2 regions of the Streptomyces sp. A0592 genome follow, and region 2 is predicted to be linked to the other one. Evidence: riboswitches for the same ligand, from Rfam matches in the RefSeq annotation. Region 2 holds a riboswitch; the other holds the start of a gene.

Region 1 (6,802 bases), on a different contig from region 2:
CGAGGAGGTTGATCAGGCCCTTGGGCGACGACGCCGACTTCGACATCTTGATCGCCGGGTCCTGGAGGTCGTAGATCTTCGCGACCTCCTTGACGATGTGCGCCTGCGGGAGGGTGAAGGTCTGGCCGAAGCGGCCGTTGAAACGCTCGGCCAGGTCGCGGGTCAGCTCGATGTGCTGGCGCTGGTCCTCGCCCACGGGGACGGCGTCCGCCTGGTAGAGCAGGATGTCGGCGACCTGGAGGATCGGGTACGTGAACAGGCCGACGCTGGCGCTGTTGACGCCGCCCTTGGCGGACTTGTCCTTGAACTGGGTCATCCGGCTGGCCTCGCCAAAGCCGGTGATGCAGTTCATCACCCAGCCGAGCTGCGCGTGCTCGGGGACGTGGCTCTGGATGAAGAGCGTGCAGCGCTCGGGGTCCAGGCCGGCGGCCAGCAGCTGCGCGGCGGAGAGGCGGGTGTTCGCGCGCAGGTCCTTCGGATCCTGGGGCATGGTGATCGCGTGCAGGTCGACGACCATGTAGAACGCGTCGTGCGTCTCCTGGAGGGCGACGTACTGGCGGATGGCTCCGAGGTAGTTCCCGAGGTGGAACGAACCGGAGGTGGGCTGGATGCCGGAGAGCGCGCGAGGACGATCAGAAGCCATGGCTCCATTCTCTCAGGTGCGGAGCGGGCTCACGCCCGCACTCGGCCGGTTCCTCCCGCCGCGCGGTGCCCGTGGGCGCCGCCCGCACCCGCGCCCCGATCGTCGGCGGGGCCGGATCTTCGGCTCCGCCGGAATCGAGGCGGGGGCCGGGGCGGAGCCCCGGCCCCCGCCTCGCCGGCGTGTGAGGCGCGGGAGCCGGGGGCGGCGCCCCCGGCAGCGGTGCCGCGGGTCAGGACAGCGGGAGGCCCGGGGCCGGGAAGGCGGCCATCAGGTCGGCGACCTCGGTGCGCATCGCGGCCAGGGCCCGCTCGTCGCCCTTCGCGGCGGCGTCCACGGCGCGCGAGATCCAGTCGGCGACCAGCGGCATGTGCTCCGCGGACAGCCCGCGCGACGTCAGCGACGGCGTGCCGATCCGGATGCCCGAGGGATCGAACGGCTTGCGCGGGTCGAACGGGACCGTGTTGTAGTTCACGACGATCCCCGCCCGGTCCAGGGCCTTGGCCGCGACCTTGCCCGGCACCTCCTTGCCCGTCAGGTCGATCAGGATCAGGTGGTTGTCCGTACCGCCCGAGACCAGGTCGAAGCCCCGCTCCAGCAGGGCCGCGGCCAGCGCCTTGGCGTTGGCGACGACCGCGTGCGCGTACCGGACGAAGGACGGCTGCGCCGCCTCGTGCAGCGCCACCGCGATGCCGGCCGTCGTCTGGTTGTGCGGACCGCCCTGCAGGCCGGGGAAAACGGCCTTGTCGATCGCCTTCGCGTGCTCCTCGCGGCACATCAGCATCGCGCCGCGCGGACCGCGCAGGGTCTTGTGGGTCGTGGTGGAGATGACGTCCACGTGCCCCGCCGGGGAGGGGTGCGCGCCGCCCGCGATCAGGCCGGCGATGTGGGCGACGTCCGCGACCAGGACCGAGCCCGCCTCGCGCGCGATCTCCGCGAAGGCGGCGAAGTCGATGGTCCTCGGCAGGGCGGTGCCGCCGCAGAAGATCAGCTTGGGCCGCTCCGCGAGGGCCAGCTCGCGCACCGCGTCGTAGTCGATCAGGCCGGTGTCGGCGCGGACGCCGTACTGCACGCCGCGGAACCACGAGCCCGTCGCCGAGACTCCCCAGCCGTGCGTCAGGTGGCCGCCCATCGGCAGGGCCATGCCCATGACCGTGTCGCCGGGCTGCGCGAAGGCCAGGTAGACGGCCAGGTTGGCCGGGGAGCCGGAGTACGGCTGCACGTTGGCGTGGTCCACGCCGAACAGGCCCTTGGCCCGCTCGACCGCCAGGGCCTCGACCCGGTCGATGTTCTGCTGGCCCTCGTAGTAGCGGCGGCCGGGATAGCCCTCGCTGTACTTGTTCTGCAGCACCGTGCCGGAGGCTTCGAGAACGGCCGCGGACACGTAGTTCTCGCTGGGGATCAGGCGCAGGGTCTGCGCCTGCAGGACTTCTTCCGCGGCGACGAAGGACGCCAGTTCGGGGTCGGTCGCGGACAGGGCGGGATGGCGGCTCGCGGACATGGCGGGCTCCTCCGGGGTCGATGTGATCGGTACCCCGCGAGGCCCAGGCGAGCGGCCCTGAATGCGGTCGAGCGCGCACGACTCCCCCGGAGTTGGTTCTCCGTACGCCAGTCGCCGTGCGTACGAACACCCTAGCGGGCGCGCCGCGAACAGGTTTCCATGTCCGGGATACGAGCGACGATAAGAAGGTGACGCCACCCTCGTCACCGCTTCACCGGCCAGACGGACGATCGGAGACCCCGTGTCGACAACAGCTGATGCCATCCGCTCCGCCGACGCGCACAGCGCGCACAACTACCACCCGCTGCCCGTGGTCGTCGCGTCCGCGGAAGGCGCGTGGATGACCGACGTGGAGGGCCGCAGATACCTCGACATGCTCGCCGGCTACTCCGCGCTCAACTTCGGGCACGGCAACCGCCGTCTGATCGACGCCGCGCGGGACCAGCTGGAGCGTGTCACGCTCACCTCGCGCGCCTTCCACCACGACCGGTTCGCCGACTTCTGCACCGAACTCGCCGCGCTGTGCGGCAAGGAGATGGTGCTGCCCATGAACACCGGTGCGGAGGCCGTGGAGACGGCGGTGAAGACCGCCCGCAAGTGGGGCTACCAGGTCAAGGGCGTCCCGGACGGACACGCCAAGATCGTGGTGGCCGCCGACAACTTCCACGGCCGGACCACGACGATCGTCTCTTTCTCGACGGACCACGACGCCCGCGACCACTTCGGCCCGTACACGCCGGGCTTCGAGATCGTCCCGTACGGGGACCTCACCGCGCTGGCCCACGCCGTCACCGAGAACACCGTGGCCGTGCTGCTGGAGCCGATCCAGGGCGAGGCGGGGGTGCTGGTGCCGCCCGCCGGGTACCTGGCCGGCGTGCGGGAGCTGACCCGTGAGCGGAACGTCCTCTTCATGGCCGACGAGATCCAGTCGGGGCTCGGCCGGACCGGGAAGACCTTCGCCTGTGAGCACGAGGGGGTCGTCCCGGACGTCTACATCCTCGGCAAGGCGCTCGGCGGCGGCGTGGTGCCGGTGTCGGCGGTGGTCGCCGACCGGGACGTGCTGGGGGTGTTCGGGCCCGGCCAGCACGGGTCCACCTTCGGCGGGAACCCGCTCGCGTGCGCCGTCGCCCTGGAGGTCGTCGCCATGCTGCGGACCGGCGAGTTCCAGCAGCGGGCCACCGAACTGGGCGACCACCTCCACCACGAGCTGAACCTGCTCGTCGGCGGGGGCGCCGTGACCGCCGTCCGTGGCCGCGGGCTGTGGGCGGGCGTCGACATCGACCCCTCCCGCGGTACGGGCCGGGAGATCTCCGAGAAGCTGATGGAGCTCGGGGTGCTCGTGAAGGACACCCACGGCTCGACGATCCGGATCGCCCCGCCGCTGGTGATCACCAAGGAGGACCTGGACTGGGGCCTGGACCAGCTCCGGTCGGTGCTCGGCGCGTAGGACGCGCCGAGCACGCGGAGTTTCAGAGGGTGGCGTTCAGAGGATGACGTGGGGCAGGAAGCGGGCGTACTCGTCCGTGACCGGCCCCGCCGACTCGCGGATGCCGAGCCCCGCCGCCTCGTCCTCGACGACCCATGCGCCGAGCACCACCCGGTTGCCGTCGAAGTCGGGCAGCGGGGCCAGTCCCTGGAAGCAGTACCGCTCCCCCGGCTCCGGTACGAACGGCTCGGCGTCCGGGCCCGGCTCGTGCAGGGTGACGCCCGCGCCCTCGCGGCCGAGGAGGGGCTTGGCCACGTATCCGTCCGACCCGGGCTCCGCCAGCTCGCGCGGGCCGTCGAGGTAGGCGGGCAGCAGGTTCGGGTGCTCCGGGAAGAGCTCCCACAGGATGGCGAGCAGCGCCTTGTTGGAGAGCAGCATCTTCCACAGCGGCTCGATCCAGCAGGTGGTGCCGGATCCGCCGCCGTGGTCGTAGGTGCCGAGGACCTGCGGGCCGAACTCGTCCGTGGCCAGCCACTCCCACGGGTAGAGCTTGAAGCAGCTGCGGATGAAGCGGAGCTTCTCGTCGACGAACCGGCCGGACAGGCTGTCCCAGCCGATCTGCTCCACGGAGAGGGCATGCGTCTCCAGGCCGGCCTGGTCGGCGGTCTCCTGGAGGTAGGCGACCGTCATCAGGTCCTCGCCGAGCTCGTCGGTCTCGGAGTGCGCGAAGTGCAGCGGGCCGGGCGCCAGCAGCTCCGCCTGGCGGCGCCAGGCGTCGACGAGGCGCTCGTGCAGGGAGTTCCACTGGTCGGCGCCGGGGAACCGCTCCTCCATCCAGAACCACTGCGGGCTGGCCGCCTCCACCAGGGAGGTCGGGGTGTCCGCGTTGTACTCCAGCATCTTGGCCGGGCTGCCGCTGCCGTCGTAGCGCAGGTCGAACCGGCCGTAGAGGGAGGGCTGCTCGGCCCGGCGGCGCCAGGACTCGGCGATCAGCCCGGCGAGCCGCGGGTCCGTGATGCCGAGGTCGGCGAAGCGGTCGTGCTCGACGATGTGCGCGGCCGCGGCCAGGCACATGGCGTGCAGTTCCTCGACGACGTTCTCCAGCGCCTCGACCTCGGGGAGGGAGAAGGAGTAGTAGGCGCTCTCGTCCCAGTAGGGGCGCAGCGAGTCGTCGGGGTAGCGGGTGAGGGGATAGATCAGCCCCTGTTCCTCTACCGTCTTCTGCCAGCCGGGCCGGGGCTCGATGGTGTGGCGCTGCATCGTCTGATCAGCCGCCGCTGGAGCTGGAGTGGCCGCCGATGCCGCCGCGGGTGACGGCGGACTTGTCGAAGCTGCCGCCGCTGACCTTGCCGTTGGTGACGTGGCCGCCGTAGTAGTACGCGCCGGTTCCGCCGGTCTTGCACTCCTTGCTGTTCAGATGGTCCAGCGTGGAGCGGGACGCGCAGCGGCGGTCCGGTTCGTCGCTGCTGCCGCAGGCCACGAGGGTGGCCGCGAGCAGGCCCATGCCTCCGAGGGCGACGGCGCCGGAGCGCATACGGCGCTGGTTGGTGCTGCTGATGTCCATGTCTGCTGCTCCCCCTGGGGCCTGGCGTGCTCCCGACAGACTAGAGCGGGCTCCCCGGCCGATGGAATCCGGCCGCCGTGAGATCCGTGACCTAGAGTCAGTTCGTGCTGATTGGGATGATTTGTTCGCTGGGTGCGGCGGTGTGTTTCGGTACGGCGTCCGTTCTGCAGGCCGTCGCGACGCGTGCGGTGGAGCCGGGCAGCGGGTCCGGGGTGGACGCGGCGCTGCTCCTGCGGGCCGCGCGGCAGTGGCGTTACGTGCTGGGCCTCGGCCTGGACGGCGCCGGATTCGTCCTGCAGATCATCGCGCTGCGGCACGTGCCGATCTACGTGGTCGGGGCCGCGCTGGCCGCCAGTCTGGCCGTGACGGCGGTGGTCGCGTCGCGCCTGATGGCGGTGCGGTTGTCCCGGGCGGAGTGGGGCGCGGTGGGCGTGGTGTGCCTGGGGCTGCTGATGCTGGGGCTCTCCGCGGGCGAGGAGGGCGGCGGGACGGGTTCGCTCGCGCTGAAGCTGGGGCTGCTGGGGGTGGCGGTGCTGGTGCTGCTGGTCGGCGCGGTGGCGGGCGGCCTGCCGGACGGGCCGCGGGCGCTGGTCCTCGGCCTGGGGTCGGGCACGGGCTTCGGGGTGGTGGAGGTCTCGGTGCGGCTCATCGACTCGGTGTGGGACTTCGCCAACCCCGCCCTCTACGCGCTCCTGCTGGGCGGGGCGGCCGGGTTCCTGCTCCTCACCTCGGCACTGGCGCGCGGCTCGGTGACGGTCGCGACGGCGGGCCTGGTGCTCGGCGAGACCATCGGCCCGGCGGTGGTGGGCGTGGTCTGGCTCGGTGACCGCACCCGGGAGGGCCTGACGTGGCTGGCGGTGACGGGCTTCGCGGTGGCGGTCGCCGGCTCCCTGGCCCTGTCCCGCTTCGGCGAACCGAAGTCGCCGGCGGGGCCGAACTCCGGCCCCGCCGGCGTTTGAGGCGCGGGGTCCGGGGCGGAGCCCCGGGTCTTCCGGCCGCGCCGGGCACCCCGCAGGGTCACGGCAGGGAGGCGGCGAGCGCCGCGAGGGTCGGGGTCCAGGCGCTGTCCGACGGGGTCCCGTAGCCGACGACCAGCGCGTCCCGCGGCGCGAGCTCGGCCCGCGGGTGGCGGAAGGCGGACAGGCCGTGCAGGGCCAGGTCGTGCCAGGCCGCCGACTGCAGCACGGACCGCTCCGTGCCCGCCGGGAGGTCGAGCACCGCGTGCAGGCCCGCCGCGATCCCGGACACCCCCGCCACCCGGCCGCCCACCGCCGCCACCAGCTCGTCCCGCCGCCGCCGGTAGCGCAGCCGCATCCCGCGCACGTGCCGGTCGTACGCCCCGGATTCGATGAACTCCGCCAGCGTCAGCTGGTCCAGCGTGCTGGAGGTCCAGTCGGTGTACCCCTTCGCGGCGCTCACCTCCTCCGGCAGGCCCGGCGGGAGCACCATCCAGCCCATCCGCAGCCCCGGGGCGAGGGACTTGCTGGCGGTGCCGAGGTACACCACCCGGTCCGGATCCAGTCCCTGCAGAGCCCCCACGGGCTGCCGGTCGTACCGGAACTCCCCGTCATAGTCGTCCTCCAGGATCAGCCCGCCGGTGGTCCGGGCCCAGTCGACCGCGGCCGCCCGGCGGGCCGGGGTCAGGGCCGCGCCCGTCGGGAACTGGTGGGC
Region 2 (6,802 bases):
CCGCGCCCCCGACCACCTGCCCGCGCAGTACCCCGGCGGCGACGAGGACGAGCTCGCCGCCCGCTGGCGCCGCGACGGCATCCCGGCCGCCTACGAGCACTGCGGCACGGCCGGGCGCGCCCCCGACCAGATCCTGACCACCTGGCGGACCTGGGGCACCGCCGTCCCCGACTGGCAGACCGCCTTCGCCGCCGCCCTGACCCGCAGCGTCTCCGCCGCCATGGACGTGGCCGGCGGACGCCGTGACCGGACCACCGGCGAACGGGTGGCTCAGCGCCCCTGGGACCGGGCCCTGAACTGGTTCGTGTCCTCCTACCCGCTGCTCGGCGGGCTCGCCGCCGGCCTGACCGTCGTCGCCGACGCCGAGCTGGCCCGCGCCCAGGACATCGCCGTCGCCGCCGTCAGCGCCACCGCCGGGGAGATCTACATCAACCCGCTGCGCACCTTCGAGGACAACGAGTGGCGGTTCATCCTCGCCCACGAGATGCTGCACGCCGCCCTGCGCCACGGCGAGCGCCGCGGCGGCCGCGACCCGTACCTGCACAACGTCGCCGCCGACTACGTCGTCAACGACTGGCTGGTGGAGATGCGGATCGGCACCATGCCCGAGGGGCTGCTGCACGACCCGGCGCTGCGCGGGCTCTCCGTCGAGGAGGTGTACGACCGGATCGCCACCGACCTGCGCCGGATGCGGCGCCTGGCCACCCTGCGCGGCAAGGGCGCCGGGGACATCCTGGGCGAGCCCCTCGCGCACGGTGCGGGGCGCCCGTACGCGGACCTCGACGAGTTCTACCGGCGCGGCCTCGTCCAGGGCTTCGACCTGCACGTCCAGGGCGGGCGCGGCCTGCTGCCCGCCGGGCTCGTCCAGGAGATCCGGGCCCTCGCCCACCCGCCCGTGCCCTGGGACGCCCGGCTCGCACGCTGGTTCGACGAGTACGTGCCGAGGCCGCAGGCCGTACGGTCCTACGCCCGCCCGGCGCGCCGCCAGGCCTCGACCCCGCACATCCCGCGCGCGGGCCGGTACTTTCCGCCCGAGGAGATCGCCCGCTGCACCTTCGGCGTGGTCCTCGACACCTCCGGGTCGATGAACGCCGCCCTGCTCGGCAAGGCGCTGGGCGCGATCGCCTCGTACGCCGAGGCCCGGGACGTACCGGCGGCGCGCGTCGTGTTCTGCGACGCGGCGCCGTACGACGCGGGCTACGTGCCGCCGACCGAGATCGCGGGCCGGGTCCGGGTCCGCGGCCGCGGCGGCACGGTGCTGCAGCCGGGCGTCTACCTGCTCCAGCGCGCCGAGGACTTCCCGCCCGCGGCGCCGCTGCTGGTGATCACGGACGGCTGGTGCGACACCCTGCGCGTCCGCCGCGAACACGCCTACCTGATCCCCGAGGGCGCCTCCCTCCCCTTCACCCCCAGGGGCCCGGTCTTCCGGCTCGCATGAGGACCGCCTCAGGTGCGCTGCCTGCGGCCGAGCCGGTAGATGCCGTAGGTGGTGGCGAGGATGACGTCCACGGCCGCCCAGAAGGCGACCAGCAGCCAGACGCCGAGCGCGGTGCCGACGTCCCCGGCGTCCCGGCACACCTGCAGGGCGTCCCCCGTCAGCCCCGCACAGGCCTCGGGGTCGGCGTCGGCGCCGTTCAGCGCCGCGATGATCCAGATCAGGAAGAACAGCTGGACCGCGAGGAAGAGCCAGAAGAAGACCCGGTGCGGCTTCCTCGGGCCGGGAGCGGGGCGCGCCGGCGGGCCCTCGGGACGCGGACCCCACGTCGGGGGCTGCGCGGGAGGGGGCGGGAGCGGGGTGTCGGCCATGGGCGGAACCTCCTGACGCCACGATCCCACCCCTCGACGCAGCACGCCCCCGGCCCGCTCGGTGCGCGGGTCGGGGGCGTGCTGGTGGAGATCGACTCAGTCGAGGTAGTCGCGCAGCACCTGCGAACGCGACGGGTGGCGCAGCTTCGACATGGTCTTCGACTCGATCTGGCGGATGCGCTCACGGGTGACCCCGTACACGCGGCCGATCTCGTCGAGGGTCTTCGGCTGGCCGTCATTGAGGCCGTAGCGCATGGAGACCACGCCCGCCTCGCGCTCCGAGAGCGTGCCCAGGATCGACTGGAGCTGCTCCTGGAGGAAGGTGAAGGAGACCGCGTCCGCGGGCACGACCGCCTCGGAGTCCTCGATGAGGTCACCGAACTCGCTGTCGCCCTCCTCACCCAGCGGGGTGTGCAGGGAGATCGGCTCGCGGCCGTACTTCTGGACCTCGATGACCTTCTCGGGGGTCATGTCGAGTTCCTTGCCCAGCTCCTCCGGAGTGGGCTCCCGGCCGAGGTCCTGCAGCATCTGGCGCTGCACGCGGGCGAGCTTGTTGATGATCTCGACCATGTGGACCGGGATGCGGATCGTGCGCGACTGGTCGGCCATGGCACGCGTGATCGCCTGCCGGATCCACCAGGTCGCGTACGTGGAGAACTTGAAGCCCTTGGTGTAGTCGAACTTCTCCACGGCGCGGATCAGGCCGACGTTGCCCTCCTGGATCAGGTCCAGGAAGAGCATGCCGCGGCCGGTGTAGCGCTTGGCGAGGGAGACCACGAGACGGAGGTTGGCCTCCAGCAGGTGGTTCTTCGCACGGCGGCCGTCCTCGACGAGGATCTCCAGCTCGCGCTTGAATGCGGGCTTGTGGTCCTCCTCCTCTTCGAGCTTGTACTCGGAGAAGAGACCGGCCTCGATGCGCTTGGCGAGCTCGACCTCCTGCTCGGCGTTGAGGAGCGGCACCTTGCCGATGAGCTTGAGGTAGTCCTTGACCGGGTCGGCGGTGGCGCCGGCGACCATGACGGTCTGCGCCGGGGCGTCGTCCTCGTCGTCGTCGGACAGCACGAAGCCCTGGGCGCCGGCCTTGGGGGCCGCCTCCTCCTCAGCCTCGTCGACGAGGTCCTCGGCCGCCCAGTCCTCGCCCTCGGCGGCCGGGGTCTCGCCCTCGTCGGAGTCCTTGGCGCTGGTCTTCTTCGCCGCGGCGGTCTTCTTCACGGCGGTCTTCTTGGCGGCGGTCTTCTTGACCGTGCGCTTCTTCGGCTCGGCGGCGGCCTCGGCCGGCGCCGCCTCCGCAGCCGCGGCCGACGGAGCGGATATCGCCGAAGCCGTGGACGTGACCGTGGTGGCCGCGGCGGGGGCCGCGGTCTTGCGCGCGCCGATGGGGCGGGGCGCGGCGGCGGCCTTCTTGGCCACGGTGCGGGCGGGGGCGGCGGCAGCCTTGCGGGGCTTCTTCGCGGCAGCCTTGGTGGCGGGGGCCGCGCTGACGTGAAGGGCGACACCCTCCTCGTCGAGGACCTGGTTCAGGCTGCGCAGGACCCGCTTCCACTGGTCCACCGGGATGCGGCCGGCCTCGAAGGCCTGGCGCACGTCGTCACCGTTGATGTGACCCTGCTCGCGGCCGCGCTCGACGAGCGCGACGAGGGCCTCGGATTCGGCGATCTCCGGAGGGAACGTACGGGACGGGCTGAGCGACACAAGGAGCCTCTCGTTGCGAACAAATAGGGAGTGGGCGGGACATCATCGCGCGAACTCGGGAAACAGACCCGAGGGGGGTCTGTATTCCGGGCCGCGCGAGGACACCTGTCGGTTCATCGCATGCCCGAGTCGATTCGTTACGCGCTGAATTGAGTGACCTGCGCCACGCTACGGCCGGGCAACCTGATCCGGCGTGGATCCGTCCGCCCTCCGCGTCAGCCCGTTTTGCGGGCTTCGATCAGGAAGCGGGCGGTGTGCGCGACGAACGGACCGTCGCGCTCGATCCGTTCGTGCAGCTCGCGCAAGCGGTCCCGGTACTGCCCGACCGTGAAGCCGGGCACCATCCAGATCACCTTCCGTAGAAAGTAGATCACGGCTCCGATGTCGTGGAACTCGGTGCGCAGTCGTTCGGAGCGCAGGTCCAGGACGTCGAGGCCCGCCTTCGTGGCGTCGGCGACCGCATCGTCGGGGTGCCGGGCGCGCCGTACCTCCTCGGGCTGGCGCCCGAGAAAAAATTCGACGAGTTCGAAGACGCTCGCCGGGCCGACCTGCTGCGAGAGATACGTTCCGCCCGGTGTCAGCACCCGGGCGATCTCGTCCCACCAGATGGCCACCGGGTGCCGGCTGGTCACCAGCTCGAAGGCCTCGTCGCCGAAGGGCAGGGGCGGCTCGTCGGAGTCCGCGACCACCACCGCGCCCAGCGGGTGCAGCAGCCGGGTCGCCCGCTCGACGTTGGGCGGCCAGGACTCCGTGGCCACCGTCAGGGGCGGCAGGGGACCGGACCCGGCGAGGACCTCACCGCCTCCGGTCTGGATGTCCAGGACGGACCGGACCCGGGCCAGGCGCTCGGCCATGAGGCGCTGGTACCCCCAGGAGGGACGCTGCTCCGTGGCCCGCCCGTCGAGCCAGGAGAAGTCCCAGCCGTCCACGGACACGGACTCGGCCTCGGCGACAAGATGGTCGAAAGTACGCGTCATGTACTGATCGTCGCAGGTCGGGCGCCGGGCGACCACCGATTTGGTCGACTACAGTGGTCGGCGGGCCGTGACTGGCGTTCGGGTGGATCACCACCGGGGAGCGGCCCGGCGTACCGGAGGACCTTCCGTACGTCGACTGCCGCGCGCCTGGGCGAACCGCGATCCGTGCACCGCGCACCGCAGCGACGTTCAGGAGATCCCGTGACGACTGCCCAGCAGACCGCCCCCGCCGCCGGCACCGCCCGGCTGATGGACGGCACCGCCCTCGCCCGCCGCATCTCGGAGCAGACCGCCGCCCTCGCGGCGAAGATCACCGAGCGCACCGGTACCGCGCCCTGCCTCGCGACCGTACTGGTCGGTGAGGACCCCGCCTCCGTCACCTACGTCCGCATGAAGCAGAACCGCTGCGCGAAGGCCGGTATCACCTCCCGCCACGTGGAGCTGCCGGCCTCGACCACCACCGAGGAGCTGGTCGCGGCGATCACTGCCCTGTCCGAGGACCCGGAGATCAGCGGCATCCTGCTCCAGCACCCCGTCCCGCACCACATCGACGAGCACGCCGCCTTCGAGGCCATCGCCCCCGGCAAGGACGTGGACGGGGTCACCATGCACTCCTTCGCGGCCATGGGCTTCGGCCTGCCGGGCTTCGTCTCCTGCACCCCGGGCGGCATCATGCGCCTGCTCGCCGCCTACGACGTGGACCTGACCGGCAAGCACGCCGTGGTCGTCGGCCGCAGCGCGATCCTGGGCAAGCCGGCCGGGATGCTGCTGCTGGAGCAGAACGCCACCGTCACCTACTGCCACTCCCGTACCCAGGACCTGTCTTCGATCGTGCGCCAGGCGGACGTGCTGGTCGCCGCCGTCGGCAAGGCCGAGTTCATCCGGGGCGAGGACATCAAGCCGGGTGCGGTGGTCCTGGACGCCGGCTACAACGAGGGCAACGTCGGCGACGTCCACTTCGAGTCGGCGGCGGCCCGGGCCTCGCTGATCACGCCCGTGCCGGGCGGTGTCGGCCCGATGACCATCGCCGTCCTGCTGGAGCAGACCGTGCAGGCCGCCGCGGCGCAGGCCGGGCTGGACCTCGCCGGGCTCTGATTCGCCCCACCGCTGCGCGAGCGCCCCGGACCCCGGTCCGGGGCGCTCGCCGTTCTCCCGTCCTTCAGGCGGACGTGCGGAACGCGTGGGCCAGGGCGGTCAGGGGGCGGTTGCCCAGCCGGTGCGGCTCCGGGAGCGGGGCCGGTCCCGCCCCGGAGCCGCGGGCGGCGGCCGCCTTGAGGCGGCACGCGGCAGCCAGTACGGCCGCGTCCGCGACCGTGGCGGCCCGCGCCTCGTCCATGCCCCGGCCGCGGGCCTCCTCGTACGCGGTGGCGTGCACCTGGGGGTCGAACCAGCCGGCCAGCGCCAGGATGCCGTCGTCGATGACCGACTCGCGGTGGACGAGCCGGATCCGCACCGGGGACCACCAGGCCAGCGGTACAGTCCGGCCCTGGGCCGCGGCGAACCCGCGCAGCGCCTTCCACAGCGGGCGCAGCCGCCGGTACTCGGCGAAGGCCGTCCACGTCGCCGAACCGCCGACCAGCGGTACGACGAACCCGGCGCCGAGCAGCAGCGCGGAGGCAGAGGCCAGCGGCGGCGCCACGTCCGTGGACAGGTACACGCAGTCACGGCCGACCCAGCGCGCGGCCACCGAGGCCCATTTCGCGACCAGGTAGGCCAGGTCCAGCAGCCCGGCGAGCACGATCAGGGCCAGCCCCGTGCGCAGCGGGCGCAGAGAGCGGTCCGCGCGCGCGAACCACTTGGCGCACAGCCAGGTCAGCGCCGAGGTGCCCAGCGTGTGCGCGACCAGGAAGCAGACGATCATCTCGCGGATCCACGGCGTCGTGGCGTAGTACGTGTCCAGGTCCCTGAGCCGTTCCACCGGCGCGTCGCCGATCGCGAACAGGACGACGATCGCCGCGGTGGCGGTGCCGAACACGGCCGCGGTCAGCCGGGTGGCCCGGCGCACGGCCGCCGGCGGCCCCCCGCGCCATTGCAGGACCAGGACGACGCAGAGCCCGGAGAACACCGTGAGCAGGCCGAACACCAGCGGCGCGGAGAAGTTGACCACGCCGGTGCGCCGGTTGACCGCGGCGATCGTCGGCGGCGAGGCCAGGAAGGTGATCGGGGCGCCGACGACGAGCAGCGCGCAGGCGGTCCGGTTCAGCGGCTGGTCCCAGGCCCGGCGCAGCTTCGGAATCTTGATCAGCAGCGCCAGGACCATCAGGGAGCCGGGCAGGAGGAGCAGGACGGTCTCGCCGGTCATCGGGCCTGTCCGACGGGGTCGGCGG

The links. Region 2 has a riboswitch for ZMP and ZTP ahead of E6U81_RS12220 (bifunctional 5,10-methylenetetrahydrofolate dehydrogenase/5,10-methenyltetrahydrofolate cyclohydrolase). Riboswitches for the same ligand answer to the same signal wherever they lie in the genome.
Region 1: it holds a riboswitch for ZMP and ZTP, as region 2 does, so the genes downstream of both, glyA (serine hydroxymethyltransferase) here and E6U81_RS12220 (bifunctional 5,10-methylenetetrahydrofolate dehydrogenase/5,10-methenyltetrahydrofolate cyclohydrolase) in region 2, are expected to answer to the same signal.

The regions. Positions count from the first base shown of each region.
Region 1 covers NZ_SSBM01000005.1:209,175-215,976, reverse strand. Annotated here, with positions in the region: gene trpS (tryptophan--tRNA ligase) at 1-643, opposite strand, end outside; gene glyA (serine hydroxymethyltransferase) at 873-2,141, opposite strand; ZMP/ZTP riboswitch at 2,176-2,266, opposite strand; gene rocD (ornithine--oxo-acid transaminase) at 2,383-3,588, shown strand; gene E6U81_RS10280 (glutathionylspermidine synthase family protein) at 3,625-4,827, opposite strand; gene E6U81_RS10275 (hypothetical protein) at 4,835-5,131, opposite strand; gene E6U81_RS10270 (hypothetical protein) at 5,248-6,090, shown strand; gene E6U81_RS10265 (PLP-dependent aminotransferase family protein) at 6,149-6,802, opposite strand, start outside.
Region 2 covers NZ_SSBM01000006.1:266,820-273,621, forward strand. Annotated here, with positions in the region: gene E6U81_RS12200 (hypothetical protein) at 1-1,438, shown strand, start outside; gene E6U81_RS12205 (hypothetical protein) at 1,447-1,806, opposite strand; gene E6U81_RS12210 (RNA polymerase sigma factor) at 1,903-3,498, opposite strand; gene E6U81_RS12215 (methyltransferase domain-containing protein) at 3,714-4,475, opposite strand; ZMP/ZTP riboswitch at 4,533-4,635, shown strand; gene E6U81_RS12220 (bifunctional 5,10-methylenetetrahydrofolate dehydrogenase/5,10-methenyltetrahydrofolate cyclohydrolase) at 4,725-5,570, shown strand; gene E6U81_RS12225 (MAB_1171c family putative transporter) at 5,635-6,777, opposite strand; gene E6U81_RS12230 (FAD-dependent oxidoreductase) at 6,774-6,802, opposite strand, start outside.